3 regions of the Neptuniibacter halophilus genome follow, and region 3 is predicted to be linked to each of the others. Evidence: predicted binding sites of a transcription regulator. Region 3 holds the regulator's gene; each other region holds the start of a gene.
The links. The regulator LexA, encoded in region 3, represses DNA repair genes until DNA is damaged. The targets are predictions, from matches to a motif close to TACTGTNTANNTANACAGTA.

Region 1: a site for LexA is predicted at 2,402-2,421, ahead of uvrD (DNA helicase II). Genes of this name have one in related genera too.
Region 2: a site for LexA is predicted at 2,439-2,458, ahead of QUD59_RS17365 (LexA family protein). Genes of this name have one in related genera too.

What each region holds. Positions count from the first base shown of each region.
Region 1 covers NZ_AP027292.1:1,609,858-1,614,106, forward strand. The annotation lists gene polA (DNA polymerase I) at 1-975, opposite strand, end outside; gene QUD59_RS07475 (DUF2782 domain-containing protein) at 1,060-1,338, shown strand; gene QUD59_RS07480 (homoserine kinase) at 1,378-2,334, shown strand; gene uvrD (DNA helicase II) at 2,437-4,249, shown strand, end outside.
Region 2 covers NZ_AP027292.1:3,691,507-3,695,755, forward strand. The annotation lists gene QUD59_RS17350 (trimeric intracellular cation channel family protein) at 1-193, shown strand, start outside; gene QUD59_RS17355 (hypothetical protein) at 409-609, opposite strand; gene QUD59_RS17360 (Y-family DNA polymerase) at 755-2,017, opposite strand; gene QUD59_RS17365 (LexA family protein) at 2,017-2,424, opposite strand; gene QUD59_RS17370 (LbetaH domain-containing protein) at 2,714-3,274, opposite strand; gene QUD59_RS17375 (dihydroorotase) at 3,307-4,249, opposite strand, start outside.
Region 3 covers NZ_AP027292.1:3,002,032-3,006,280, reverse strand. The annotation lists gene dinG (ATP-dependent DNA helicase DinG) at 1-2,034, opposite strand, end outside; gene lexA (transcriptional repressor LexA) at 2,184-2,786, shown strand; gene QUD59_RS14015 (cell division inhibitor SulA) at 2,789-3,253, shown strand; gene QUD59_RS14010 (DUF6586 family protein) at 3,380-3,904, opposite strand; gene topA (type I DNA topoisomerase) at 3,919-4,249, opposite strand, start outside.

The DNA.
Region 1 (4,249 bases), 1.4 Mb from region 3:
CGCGGCTTCGTCCAGCACGACGTCGTACTCAACCGCAATCTTTTCTGCCACCACCGCGCTGTCAGTTTCGCCGTTCTCCGCCCCTTCCAGTTCACTGATCCAGGTTTTGAACTCGAACTCTTTATACAGTTCGATCAGGCGTGCAGTATCCGGCTGTGGCTTCTCGATATCGGCCACCGATTCATGTAACTCAACATCGGTTTTAATGGTCGCCAGCAGGTAGGAAAGCTCCGCTTCCTCGCGGTTTTCCTCCAGCTTTTTCGCCATGCTTTTCGAACCACGGAAACTCAGATCTGCAATCTTATCAAGATTGGCATACAGATCTTTCAGTCCGCCAATCCCCTGCAGCAGCGCCAGAGCCGTCTTCTCGCCAACCCCCGGCACACCCGGAATGTTGTCTACTTTGTCGCCCATCAGGGCAAGAAAATCGATAATCAGTTCCGGCGGAATACCAAACTTCTCTTTCACCCCCTCCACGTCCATCAGGGTGTCAGTCATGGTGTTAATCAGCGTGACATGCTGATCCACCAGTTGCGCCATATCTTTATCCCCGGTGGAGATCAGGGTATCGATCCCCTGCGCGCTGGCTTCGCGCGCCATTGTGCCGATCACATCATCGGCCTCAACCCCCTCTTCAACGATCAGTGGCAGACCCAGCGCTTTAACAATATGATGGATCGGCTCCACCTGACTGCGCAGATCATCCGGCATGGGCGGGCGCTGCGCCTTGTACTCGCTGTACAGTTCGTCACGGAAGGTTTTACCCTTGGCATCGAAAATGACCGCCACCGGGCTTTCCGGATACTGTTTAATCAGACTTTTCAGCATCGAGGTGACCACCCGGATCGCGCCAGTAGGCACACCGGCTGAGTTTCTCAGGTCGGCTTGTTGAGAGGCGAAAAATGCACGGTATAAATAAGAGGAGCCGTCGACTAAAATGAGGGGAGAATTGGTGGCTTGGCGCTGTTCGCTCATCAGGGTACCCGGGTTGGTTATTCTTCAAGGGTCAGATCATAGTCGATATGCACCGTCGCCTAAACCAACAAACAGGGAATTGAAATGAAAAAGTTACTCCTAGCCGCTCTGCTGATGAGTGCTCCACTAGTCCAGGCGGAGGTTCCACCACTGGTCGACGAGAATGATCCGCAGATCACCATTCACCATGACAACAACAAGACTTATTACGAATACCGTATTAATGGTGAACTGCGTGAGATCAAAGTAGTGCCGAAGAACGGCCCTGAATACTATCTGGTGCCGGCACCGGGCGAGGGTGAATTTATCCGCGCCGAAGAGTCTCAGATGCTGATTCCTAAATGGGTGCTGTTCCGCTGGTAAGCGGAACCTCCTCCAATACGACACAACCGAGTACCCCCCTTGGCCGTTTATACACAACTTACCCAAAGCGACCTGGAACAGCTTCTGTCCGATTACGATCTCGGCCGGCTGGTCAGTTTTAAAGGTATCGAAGGCGGTATTGAGAATACCAACTACTTTGTCACCCTTGAGCAACAGGGAAAACAGAGTGAGTATGTACTCACTTTGTTCGAAGAGCTCAGCTACGAAGAGCTGCCCTACTTTATCGAACTCTGCCAGTGGCTTTCTGAGCGAGAGATCGCCGTGCCCTATGCGATCCGGGATCGCAACGGCATTGGCCTGAAAAAGCTGAAACAGCGCCCGGCGGCATTGCAGCCGAGACTGTTTGGCGACCATGTTCAGCAAGATGAACTGACTCCCGCCCACTGCGCCTCTATCGGTCAAGTGCTGGCCCGTTTTCATAGCGCTGCCGAAAGCTTTTATATGAAGCGTCAGGCCCACCGTGGTGTTTTCTGGTGGCGGCGGGAAAGCGAACTGATCGCGGATAAACTGCCGGTTGCCGATGCGGCACTGCTGCGCGAAGAGGTGGCTGCATTCGACCAGTTGCGTGCCCGACCCGGTGATATCAAACTGGGTACCATCCACGGTGACCTGTTCCACGACAACGTACTGTTTCAGGGCACCGAAGTCAGCGCCGTACTCGATCTGTACAATGCTGCCACCGCCTATCAGCTATTTGATCTGGCCATTGTTGCCAATGACTGGTGCTGTAATCCCGACGGCTCTATCGACAGCAAACGGGAGCAGGCTCTGCTGGAAGCGTATGGTGCCGTCCGCCCGTACACGCAGGATGAATATACCGCCTGGCCGATTCTGGCCCGCAGCGCAGCCATGCGCTTCTGGCTGTCACGCCTGATTCCGTGGCTGGATGAACACAGCGAACAGAAACTGAAAGATCCGGACGAACTGAAACGGATTCTGCTTTATCGCCGCGAACATCCGGGCACCCTGCCCTGATCTCACCCCCGGGGAAGAGGCCGTAAATCAACACTGCCCTCTTCCCGTTCCAGCCGTTATAATCCTCAACTGATTATTTATACAGTAAATGAAAGAGCAGCCATGGACGTAACCCACATTATCGATTCCCTGAACGATGCGCAGCGCAGCGCCGTCACCGCCCCGGTACAGAACCTGCTGGTTCTGGCAGGCGCCGGTTCCGGTAAGACCCGCGTACTGGTGCACCGTATCGCCTGGCTGATTCAGACCGAGGGTATCTCCCCTTACTCCATTATGGCGGTGACCTTTACCAACAAAGCAGCCAAGGAGATGCGCGGTCGAATTGAGGATCTGCTGGGGCTCAACCCTCAGGGGATGTGGGTAGGCACGTTCCACGGTCTGGCGCACCGGTTGCTGCGGGCACACTGGCAGGATGCGGGTCTGGCGGAGAATTTCCAGATCATGGACAGCGATGATCAGTTGCGTCTGATCAAACGTCTGGCCAAAGAGATGAATCTGGATGACAAACGCTGGCCGGCCCGTCAGTTCCAGTGGTACATCAACGACAAAAAAGACGAAGGTCTGCGGGCTAAGCATATCGAGCCTCGCCACGACCTTAACGACCGCCAGATGCTCGCTATGTATGAAGCCTATGAGCAGGCCTGTGAACGGGGTGGTATGATCGACTTCGGCGAGTTGCTGCTGCGTTCACTGGAGCTGTTCCGGGATAAAAACCCGGCTCTGCTGAGCCACTATCAGGAGCGTTTCCGTTACATTCTGGTGGACGAGTTTCAGGATACCAACAGCATCCAGTACGCCTGGCTTCAGTTGCTTTGCGGTGGCCAGCAGAAACTGATGGCGGTGGGTGATGATGACCAGTCAATCTATGGCTGGCGTGGCGCCAAGATCGAAAATATTCAGAACCTGAATACTCACTTCCCGGGCACGGAAACCATCAAGCTGGAGCAGAACTACCGCTCCACTGAAACCATCCTGCGTGCCGCCAACGAAGTGATCCGCAATAACCAGGGACGTCTGGGTAAGGAACTGCACACCGATGCCGGTGAAGGCGAACCGATCTCCCTCTATGCAGCCTTTAATGAACAGGACGAAGCCCGCTTTATTGTCGATCAGATCGGCAAATGGGTTCAGGACGGTAATCTGCGCCGCGAGTGCGCCATCCTCTACCGCTCCAACGCCCAGTCCCGTGTACTCGAGGAAGCCCTGATTCGGAGTGGCGTTCCCTATCGGATCTACGGCGGACAACGCTTCTATGAACGTCTTGAGATTAAAAATGCGCTGGCCTACCTGCGTCTGCTCAGCAACCGTGATGACGACACCTCCATGGAGCGGGTGATCAACGTTCCGACCCGGGGCATCGGCACCCGCACCATCGATCTGATTCGTGAACACGCCCGCAGTCAGGGCATCTCCATGTGGCGCGCCAGTAACGAGATCGTTGAGCTGAAGCGTCTGCCTGCCCGCGCCAGCAATGCACTGCAGGCGTTCCTTGACCTGATCAATCAGATGGCTCAGGACACCGAAGACACCCTGCTGCACGAACAAGCCGAGCATGTGATTCAGCACTCCGGGCTGATCGAGCACCATAAAAAAGAGAAAGGCGAAAAAGCCCAGTCCCGGATCGAAAACCTTGAGGAACTGGTCACCGCTGCCAAACAGTTCAACAGCCAGTGGGACGAGTTTCTCGATGAGGAGTTTAATTCCCCGCTTTCTGCATTCCTCGATCAGGCCGCGCTGGATGCCGGCGATGCCCAGGCCGACGAATATCAGGACAGCGTACAGTTAATGACCCTGCATTCGGCCAAAGGTCTGGAGTTCCCACAGGTTTTCCTTGCCGGCGTTGAAGAGGGGCTGTTCCCGCACAAAATGTCCATCGAGGAGCCGGGCCGGCTGGAGGAGGAACGCCGCCTCTGCT
Region 2 (4,249 bases), 690 kb from region 3:
TAACCTGACCCTGATGAATGAAGAACTTTACATCTCTACTGCACTGGCCGGTTCCGTGACCTACCTGTTGCTAAGCCAGTTGAACCTGCCTTACAGCTACGACCTGATCGGAGGTTTTCTGGTCGCCTTTACCCTTCGGGCGCTGGCTATTGTGTTTAAGCTTAAGCTCCCTAATCGTTACCGGGTGGATTAAGCCCGGCACTTTTCGGTAATAATTTAATTATTTTAAATCATTGAGTTACCACTCTTATCTCAGATTCTTTATCCGACATGTTATTGAGGCAAAACGCATTCAGGCAATGGGCAAGTGTAGTGGATGGTCTGCCTGACAACAGGTGAATATCGCCGTGGCAGCACCCGGCTTTTAACCGGATTGTGTAGTCTGTGCTTCTTCGGTAAATCTTCTTCTCAGGAGCGTGGCTGTGCCTGTAGTGGAATCGGCTTCATGCCGGCCATGGCGGGGAGTTTGGTTTTCAGGTTCTGTTTGCAGTAATCACAGTGGGACAGGTCGCGGCCGGCCTGTTGCCAGTCCTGCACTGTCATCTCTGAACTGATCAGGCTTTCCAGGCATCCGCTGCAGGAGAAGCGTTTTTTATTATTCGTTTCCATTGGTTTTCCGCTTTGACCAAATTGCCGTATTCATCCTGAATTTGCTTCAAATTAGCAGCTAAAACCGCAGTTCTTGTATAAGAAAAATTCCTAATTTTGCCCTATCTGTAAAAAGCTGTAGCGCCTGCCGCTGTGCTATTCCCGCTCAGCACTGAATAACCGGCAGATCACTCAGGCGGGTCGTGTACTGTGAAGAGAGAAACTGCCGTTTCATCGCAAATTGCTGCTGAATGCCCCGGCCTGCAAGATGGATTGTATCCCGGCCATATCGGCCATTAATGTTATCCAGACACTGCATCAGCGCGCGGTTATCGGGCTGCCCGGTAAACAGGTCTGGTTGATAGTTCGCTTCTGCGCTGATATTCAGCAGCCCGACCCCGCATTTGTAGAAGCGAACCCCAGGACGGTAAATCCATGCCAGCAACTGGCTGGCAGCGTGTGCCAGCACGGTGGTATCCGCGGTATAGGCAGGAAAAGAGTGAACCAGCGAGCGGCGATAGTAGGGAACCGCATCGTGGGGGGAGTTACTCGCAAAGACCAGTATGTTTTTTGTCAGGCTCTGCTGTTTGCGTAGTTTGCGGGCTGCGATCTCCACATGGGTAATAATCGCCTGTCTGAGCTGCTCCCTGTCAGTGACGCGCTGGCCGAAAGAACGGGTGGAGAAGATCTCCTTTTTCGGTGAACGGACCTCATCCCAACTGAGCTTAACCACGCCATTCAGCTCATGCAGCGTATTCTCCAGCAGAATATTAAACTGCTTGCGGATCAGGCCGGATGGGGCCCGGGAGAGATCCCATGCCGAGACAATGCCGAGTTCATTAAGTCGCTTGCCTGTCCGGCGGCCAACGCCCCAGACATCTGTCACTGCCATATGTGACAACACGTGCTTTCTGACCCTGTCGTCACTGATAACCGCAACCCCGTTAAAGCCCGGAATCCGCTTGGCGGCATGATTCGCGGCTTTCGCCAGGGTAGGGGTAGAGGCGATACCGACTCCGATAGGCAGGCGCACATGTTTCCATACGGTACGCCGGATCTGTTTCGCATGCTCCAGCCAGCCCTCAGCGGGTTGATAGTGATGGCCATAGTAGAGGAAGCACTCATCAATACTGTAAATATGGCTATGCGGCGCAAAGGCGGTACAGGTGTCCATAAAGCGCTGTGACATATCCGCATACAGCTCATAATTGGAGCTTCGGATTACCGCACCGGCCTGTTCCAGCTCATCGCGGACCTGAAAATAGGGCACAAATTTCTTGCCGACCCCCATCTTTTTTGCGATACCGCAGGCCGCACAGATGCAGCCATCGTTGTTGGTCAGAACCACAACCGGGCGCTGACGGATGGCCGGATCAAAGACCTTCTCGCAACTGGCGTACATCGAATTGACATCGCAAAGGGCATACATCAGCTTAAGCCCCGGGTCAGAGGCCGGTGCAGGCGGATCGAGCGGGTCACCACGCCTTCGACGATAAAGTCATCGCCTTCCTTCAACTGATACGCGTGGCTTCCCGGCGCTGATGAAATAAGCTTTTTCCCTTTAATATCAGCGATCTTACAGACAAAATTACCATTGAGTGTTGCCACAATAATGTCGCCGGATTTCACCGTCTCAGCTCTGGAGACGACCAGCAGGTCGTGGGGGAATATGCCTACCCCGATCATCGATTCTCCCTCCACAAACCCAAGATAGGTCGCAGCAGGATGATCAATCAGAATCTGATCAAGGGTCAGGTTTAATTGCGTGTACTCCGCAGCGGGTGATTCAAAACCACTGATCCCCGCCTGCGCTTTAAGAGGAATGAACTTCAACATAACCAACAACACTATACTGTATACATATACAGTTATTTTATCGCAAAGCACGGCTAAAGCAATGCAGAGAACGTCATAAACTGAATGAAGGGCAAGCGCCTCACTCGCCCTTTGAGGGCAGCAGGCCGGGCAGGCGATCAGGCAGAGGAAAGAGCGCGGCAGGATATGCCGCCAGAAAACAGGTTACGCGTGTTTAAAAGGCCCGGGGAACCGGGCAGGGCTCAGAGCTTACGGACAGGCCCCACGGGGATTGCTCCATCACGGGGTAGGAACGGGGCGATGGCTTCAGTTACAGCTCATTCGCGAGCTTTTTATAGCCTTCAACCAGCCAGTGATTGGCAGCAACAACCGACTCAGAAAACGAGGAATAGTCTGGTGGAACTTGCTCAATCTGGTTGAGATCAAAATCAGGGCCGATGTTGGTCATCGGCGGAACATGCATCTGTGCCGGCAGGTCCATGCCATCCACCACGCAGTTATGACGAATGACGCAGCCATCATTCACCTGAGCGCGAAATACCACACTGTTAAAGCCGATGAAGACATCATCACCGACTTCACAGGGACCATGAATGATTGATCGGTGAGCAATGGATGTACGCTCTCCGATGGTCACCGCAGCACCTGACTTTGAATGAATCACCACACCATCCTGAATATTAGAATCACGGCGAATGATTATCGGTTCCAGCATGCCATTCTCATCAACCTCATCAGCACGGATAACCGCATAGGGGCCAACAAATACATTCTCTTCAATAATCACCCGACCACAGATGATCGCTGTCGGGTCGATAAACGCTTTTTCGGATACTTCAGGGCTTATGCCGGAAGGATTTTTTCTTAACATAGTGGCTGATCCTGCATCATTAGATTTGAAGGTTAATTCTCGAAAGATAACGCCATGGCGTTGATAGGGGACGTGGTTTGCTGACCATCGAACACCAGAGCGCCATTCACCCAAGTGGATAGAATTTTTGAAGAAAAACGGTGCCCGTCAAACGGGGTCCAGCCGCAGTGATAATGACAATTCTGGTGACTGACCGGGGTGCCGGCCAAAGGATCAACCAACACAAGGTCAGCAAAATACCCTTCACGCAGGTACCCCCGATCAATAATTCCATATCGGATAGCGGGGTTATGGGCTGTTTTCTCTACGATCTGTGCAACCGATATTTTCTGGTTATGTGCATGATCCAGCAAACTGAGTAACGCATGCTCTACCAGCGGCAAACCAGCGGGCGCTTTACTGTATTCTGCCTGCTTTTCCTGCCAGGTATGCGGCGCATGATCGGTGGCAATAATATCTATCTGGCCGGAATGCAGCGCTTCAAACAGAGCCGCACGATCAGCGGAGGACTTAATGGCCGGGTTACACTTAATCAGATTGCCCCGGTCCGGGTAATCTTCATCACTGAACCACAGGTGATGCACGCATGCTTCTGCAGTGATCCGCTTATTAGCGACAGGGCCCGGCGCGAACAGGCTTAATTCCCGTTGCGTAGTGATATGCAGTACATGCAGCCTGCTGTTGTATTTTTTTGCCAGATCTACGGCATAGGATGAAGAGGCATAGCAGGCTTCTGCAGAACGAATTTTGGGATGATCCTGAATGCCCGGCTGAATGCCTGCTTTGAGGTATTTATCAAGGTTACGTTGCATAACCGGGCCGCTTTCGCAGTGGGTTACGATAAGGGCCGGACTTTCACGGAAAATCGCATCAAGGGCATGAGGCGCTTCAACGAGCAGATCACCGGTCGATGCGCCCATAAACACCTTAACGCCACAGTGACGGGACAGATCGAGGCGTTTTATCTCGTCCAGA
Region 3 (4,249 bases):
TATCCTGCCCTCGTCCTGTTCTGTGCGCAATAAGCGTCCGGTTGCCTGGGTCAAACGCATTGACGCCAGGGGTATCACCCACTCCTGGAACGGGTTGCGTCCCTGAGATTCAAGCCATTCGGAGTAGGTCGCATCCACTGGATCATCCGGGACCCCAAACGGCAGCTTAGTGATAATGACATGAGTCAGGTAACTACCCGGCAGATCAACACCTTCGGCAAACGAAGCCAGACCAAAAATAACACTTGGCTTCTGTTCATCAATACGTTGCCGGTGCTGCCGCAATATCTCATGTTTGGCCAGATCACCCTGCACCAGAATATCGGCCACAATCTTATCAGGCATCTGCTCAAGAACATACCGCATCTGCCGCCAGGAGCTAAATAAAACCAGTGCCGCCTGCTCCCCGGGCAACTGCGCTAACAGGTAGTCTGCGAGTTCCTGATTGTGGGCATCCGGATTACCGGGGTCCGACCGCATCGCTGGCACCCTTAACTCGGCCGCATTGGCGAAATCGAACGGGCTGGCAAACACCGCATTCGGGCTCTCGGCAGGAATCCCCAAATCAGCATACAGCCGGTCAAAGCGCCCCAGCGCCGTCAACGTAGCCGAAGTAATCACTGCGGCATAGCATGGCTTCCAGAGGTGCTCCTGCAGGGTATCTGCAGCAGACACCGGGCTGCTACAGCATTCAATATCCAGCCCCTCAGGACCGTCGACTTTTACCACCCAGCGTGCCGTAGGCAAACCACCGGCCTGATCGGCTACCGAATAACTCCGGGCCAGCCAGAACACTGACTGCAGCCGGGCCAGCATCACCCCCATCTGCGGATACCACTTTTCGCAAAGGTCCCGCGGCAGATCAGCCAGTTCTCCGTCCAGCCCCTCTTTCAGCAGATCCACAATCTGCTCGAACTTAAGTACGACCCGCTCTGCTGAATTGGCAACATTATGACTGATCAACTGCAACGCCTCGGGAATCATCCCCTGTGCAAACCGGTAACGGTCACTTGGCCCCTGCAATTTATCCTCAAGCAACTGCTGCATCAGTAGCTGCCACTCCTGCAGAGAATGCTCCATATCCGCAAAGGGGGTAGCGAGGGTTTCAATATAGTTTCTGAGCACCATATGCTCAGCGCTTTCGGTCAGCAACTTGTTCAGACTACGGGTTGTCTTCGCAAGCCAGCGGATACTGGATTTAAGCCGCAGACTGTAGGAAAAGTGACCGGTGGTTTTACCGCCCAGATGGTGCCCTTCATCAAAGATGTAAATGGTATCTTCCGGTGGTGGCAGAATCGCACCGCCCCCCAGCGAGAGATCCGCCAGCACCAGATCGTGATTGGCAACAATCAGATCCCACTTATCAAGCTCCTGACGCGCCTTAAAGAACGGACAGATAGAAAAATTACTGCAGCGCCGGTTGGTACACTGCATATGATCACTGGTCGCCAGACGCCAGACAGGATCAGGTACAGTCTCCTTGAGCCCGTCGCGGTCACCATCCCACTCCCCTGAGGCATAAAGGCTGAGCAGAGATTTGAGCTCAGCAACATCCGCTGACTCGAGCTGGCGGGCAACCTCGTCTTCGTATAGCGCGATCTGACCGAGCTCATTCTGTTGCTCAAGCATCTTTTCCGCGTTGGAGATACAGAAATACCGGCCGCGACCTTTTGCCAGCCCATAGGTCAGATTGACACCTGCAGAACTGACCAGTTGCGGCAGATCTTTGAGAATGAGCTGCTCCTGCAGGGCAACTGTTGCTGTAGCGACGACCACTTTCTTCTTACGCTGCTGAGCCACGGGAACAGAAGCCAGCAGATAAGCCATGGTTTTGCCGGTACCCGTGCCGGCTTCTGTGACGCAGATATGCTGACCACCGCTGCGTACACCTTCTGAATCCTGATCGATAGAGCCCAGCGTGCGTGCGACTTCAGCAATCATCATCTTCTGACCATAGCGTGCCTTAAGCCCGCGGTTGGACAGAAACGCGGTGTAGGCATCCTGAATAGTGCGTTTGAGCTGCTGATCTAACAAGGCTGGAATTCCTGCAGGGTTGACCGGGGAATTCTACCAGTTATAAAACCGCATGCAAAAAATACTGTATAAAAAAACATGACTTGCTTTACAAAACAGAAATACTGTATAAAAATACACATACTGTATAAACAAACAGACTAATGATCATGAAACTCACTAAACGACAAACGGAAGTGCTGGATTGCATCAAACGCCACATTGGTGAAACCGGATACCCGCCGACCCGCGCAGACATTGCTAAAGATCTGGGTTTCCGCTCCGCCAATGCCGCAGAGGAACACCTCAAGGCACTGGCCAAGAAAGGCGCCATCGAGATCATCCCCGGAACGTCACGCGGCATTCGCGTGCCGGAACTCGAAGAGGAATCCGGCCTGCCGATTGTTGGTCAGGTTGCGGCTGGTTCGCCGATTCTGGCCCAGGAACACGTTGAGGATCATTGCACCATTTCATCTGACTTTTTCCATCCTAAAGCCGATTACCTGCTGCGTGTTAAAGGCACCAGCATGAAAAATGTGGGCATCATGGATGGAGATCTGCTGGCTGTACACCAGTGCAATAACGCCCGTGACGGACAGATTGTCGTCGCCCGGCTCGAAGATGAAGTGACGGTTAAGCGCTTTAAGCAGGAAGGCAATATCGTCTACCTGATCGCCGAAAACGAAGAATTTGAACCGATTGTTATCGACCTGAACGAACAGGAAGTAGCAATCGAAGGACTGAGTGTAGGCGTTATTCGCAGAGGTAACTAACCATGTTAGCACTACAGACAAACCCGGCCCCTCGGTTACTGTCACGTTCGAAACGTGAAAAGATTGTACGGATAAGACCTGCACAAACAACCGAGTGCGCACTGGCGGGCTCTATCACTGAAATCGTGGTACAGGGAGAAAATTTCTCTAACATCCCGATGCTGATGCCACTGCTCGCGCAGCTCAGCCGTGATGATCGCTGGTTTGTCTGGATTGCCCCACCGGTACTTCTACCAAAACAGCTGCTGCTTGAAGCGGGCATTGATCTGCGTAAGGTTATTCTTCTGAATCCTGACAGTAAACACAGCACCTACGAGCTGGCGCGGCAGGCACTCAGTACCGGCACCAGCCATGCGGTGGTCAGTTGGCCAGGCTATCTTTCGGAGGAAGAGTTTTCCGGACTGGAATCCGCGGCAAAAGCAGGTCAGAGCCACGGCATTGTCATACGCCGCAGAGAACACAGCTAACGAATCAGGTTTATCAACCCGGGCAACATATTTCCGCTGCCAGCTCTGCCCTTCCCCTTGTGCAGATGCTGGCCGGAACTTTTCAAAGATCAGAAGAATATCAGTGTGACACAGTCGTCTGTACGACTACCACTCCTGCATCCCTTCACGCAGCCGGTTGACCAGTTCAGAGAGCGCTGTGAACCACATCTCATATTCAGCAACGATCGCTTTGTCTTCCGCATGATCAGGGTTCACCTGCAACACATGAATCTCAGACAGGCTGTTGGTTTCGGTTAAAGCGGCCTGCTTATCCGAGCCATGCCAGCATGCCTCATAAGCACTCATCAGTTTATGCAGCCAGCCGGCTTCGTCCGCCTCCAGCAGACTGAGCTGCTTTAATTCAGGGCTTTCAACACCGGTGGCCTCCAGCTCGGCCGCCAGAGAACGGTAGCCATCCAGAGATTCGGTATCCACCCGGTAGAGCTCAGCAATTTCCCGAAGAAAGGCATCATAGGCCGATGCCATATGAAACAAAACAGACTCATTGTAGGATTCAATTAGCGCATGCTTGCTCCAACTGGTGTCATCCTGAGCCCGCTTCAACTGATCCAGATGGATCCGGGTAAAGGCCAGTTTCTGGTTAGTCCGTGCCAGATAAATACCGCTCATACTATTCCCAACTGTTATTTGGCTTTTTTCCGGGTCTCTTCTTCAACCCAGGCTCCATCCCGATAGAATGCCCGCCAGCCAGTCGCTTTGCCATTGACCTCTGTCATAACATACTGCTCCTTGGTCTTACGGCTGTAGCGAACAATTGCCGGGTTTCCTTCGGAATCCTGTTTTGGCGCCGAGAACAGGAAGGAATACTTCGGATCAATCTCCTGCTGATGCGGCAGAAGCTCAATAATTTTTGGTGCACGGGTCTCCCGGTTGCGCGGGAACTGACTGGCCGCCAGAAACAGTCCGGAGGCTCCATCACGCAGAATGTAGGTATCTTCAACCTTTTCACACTGC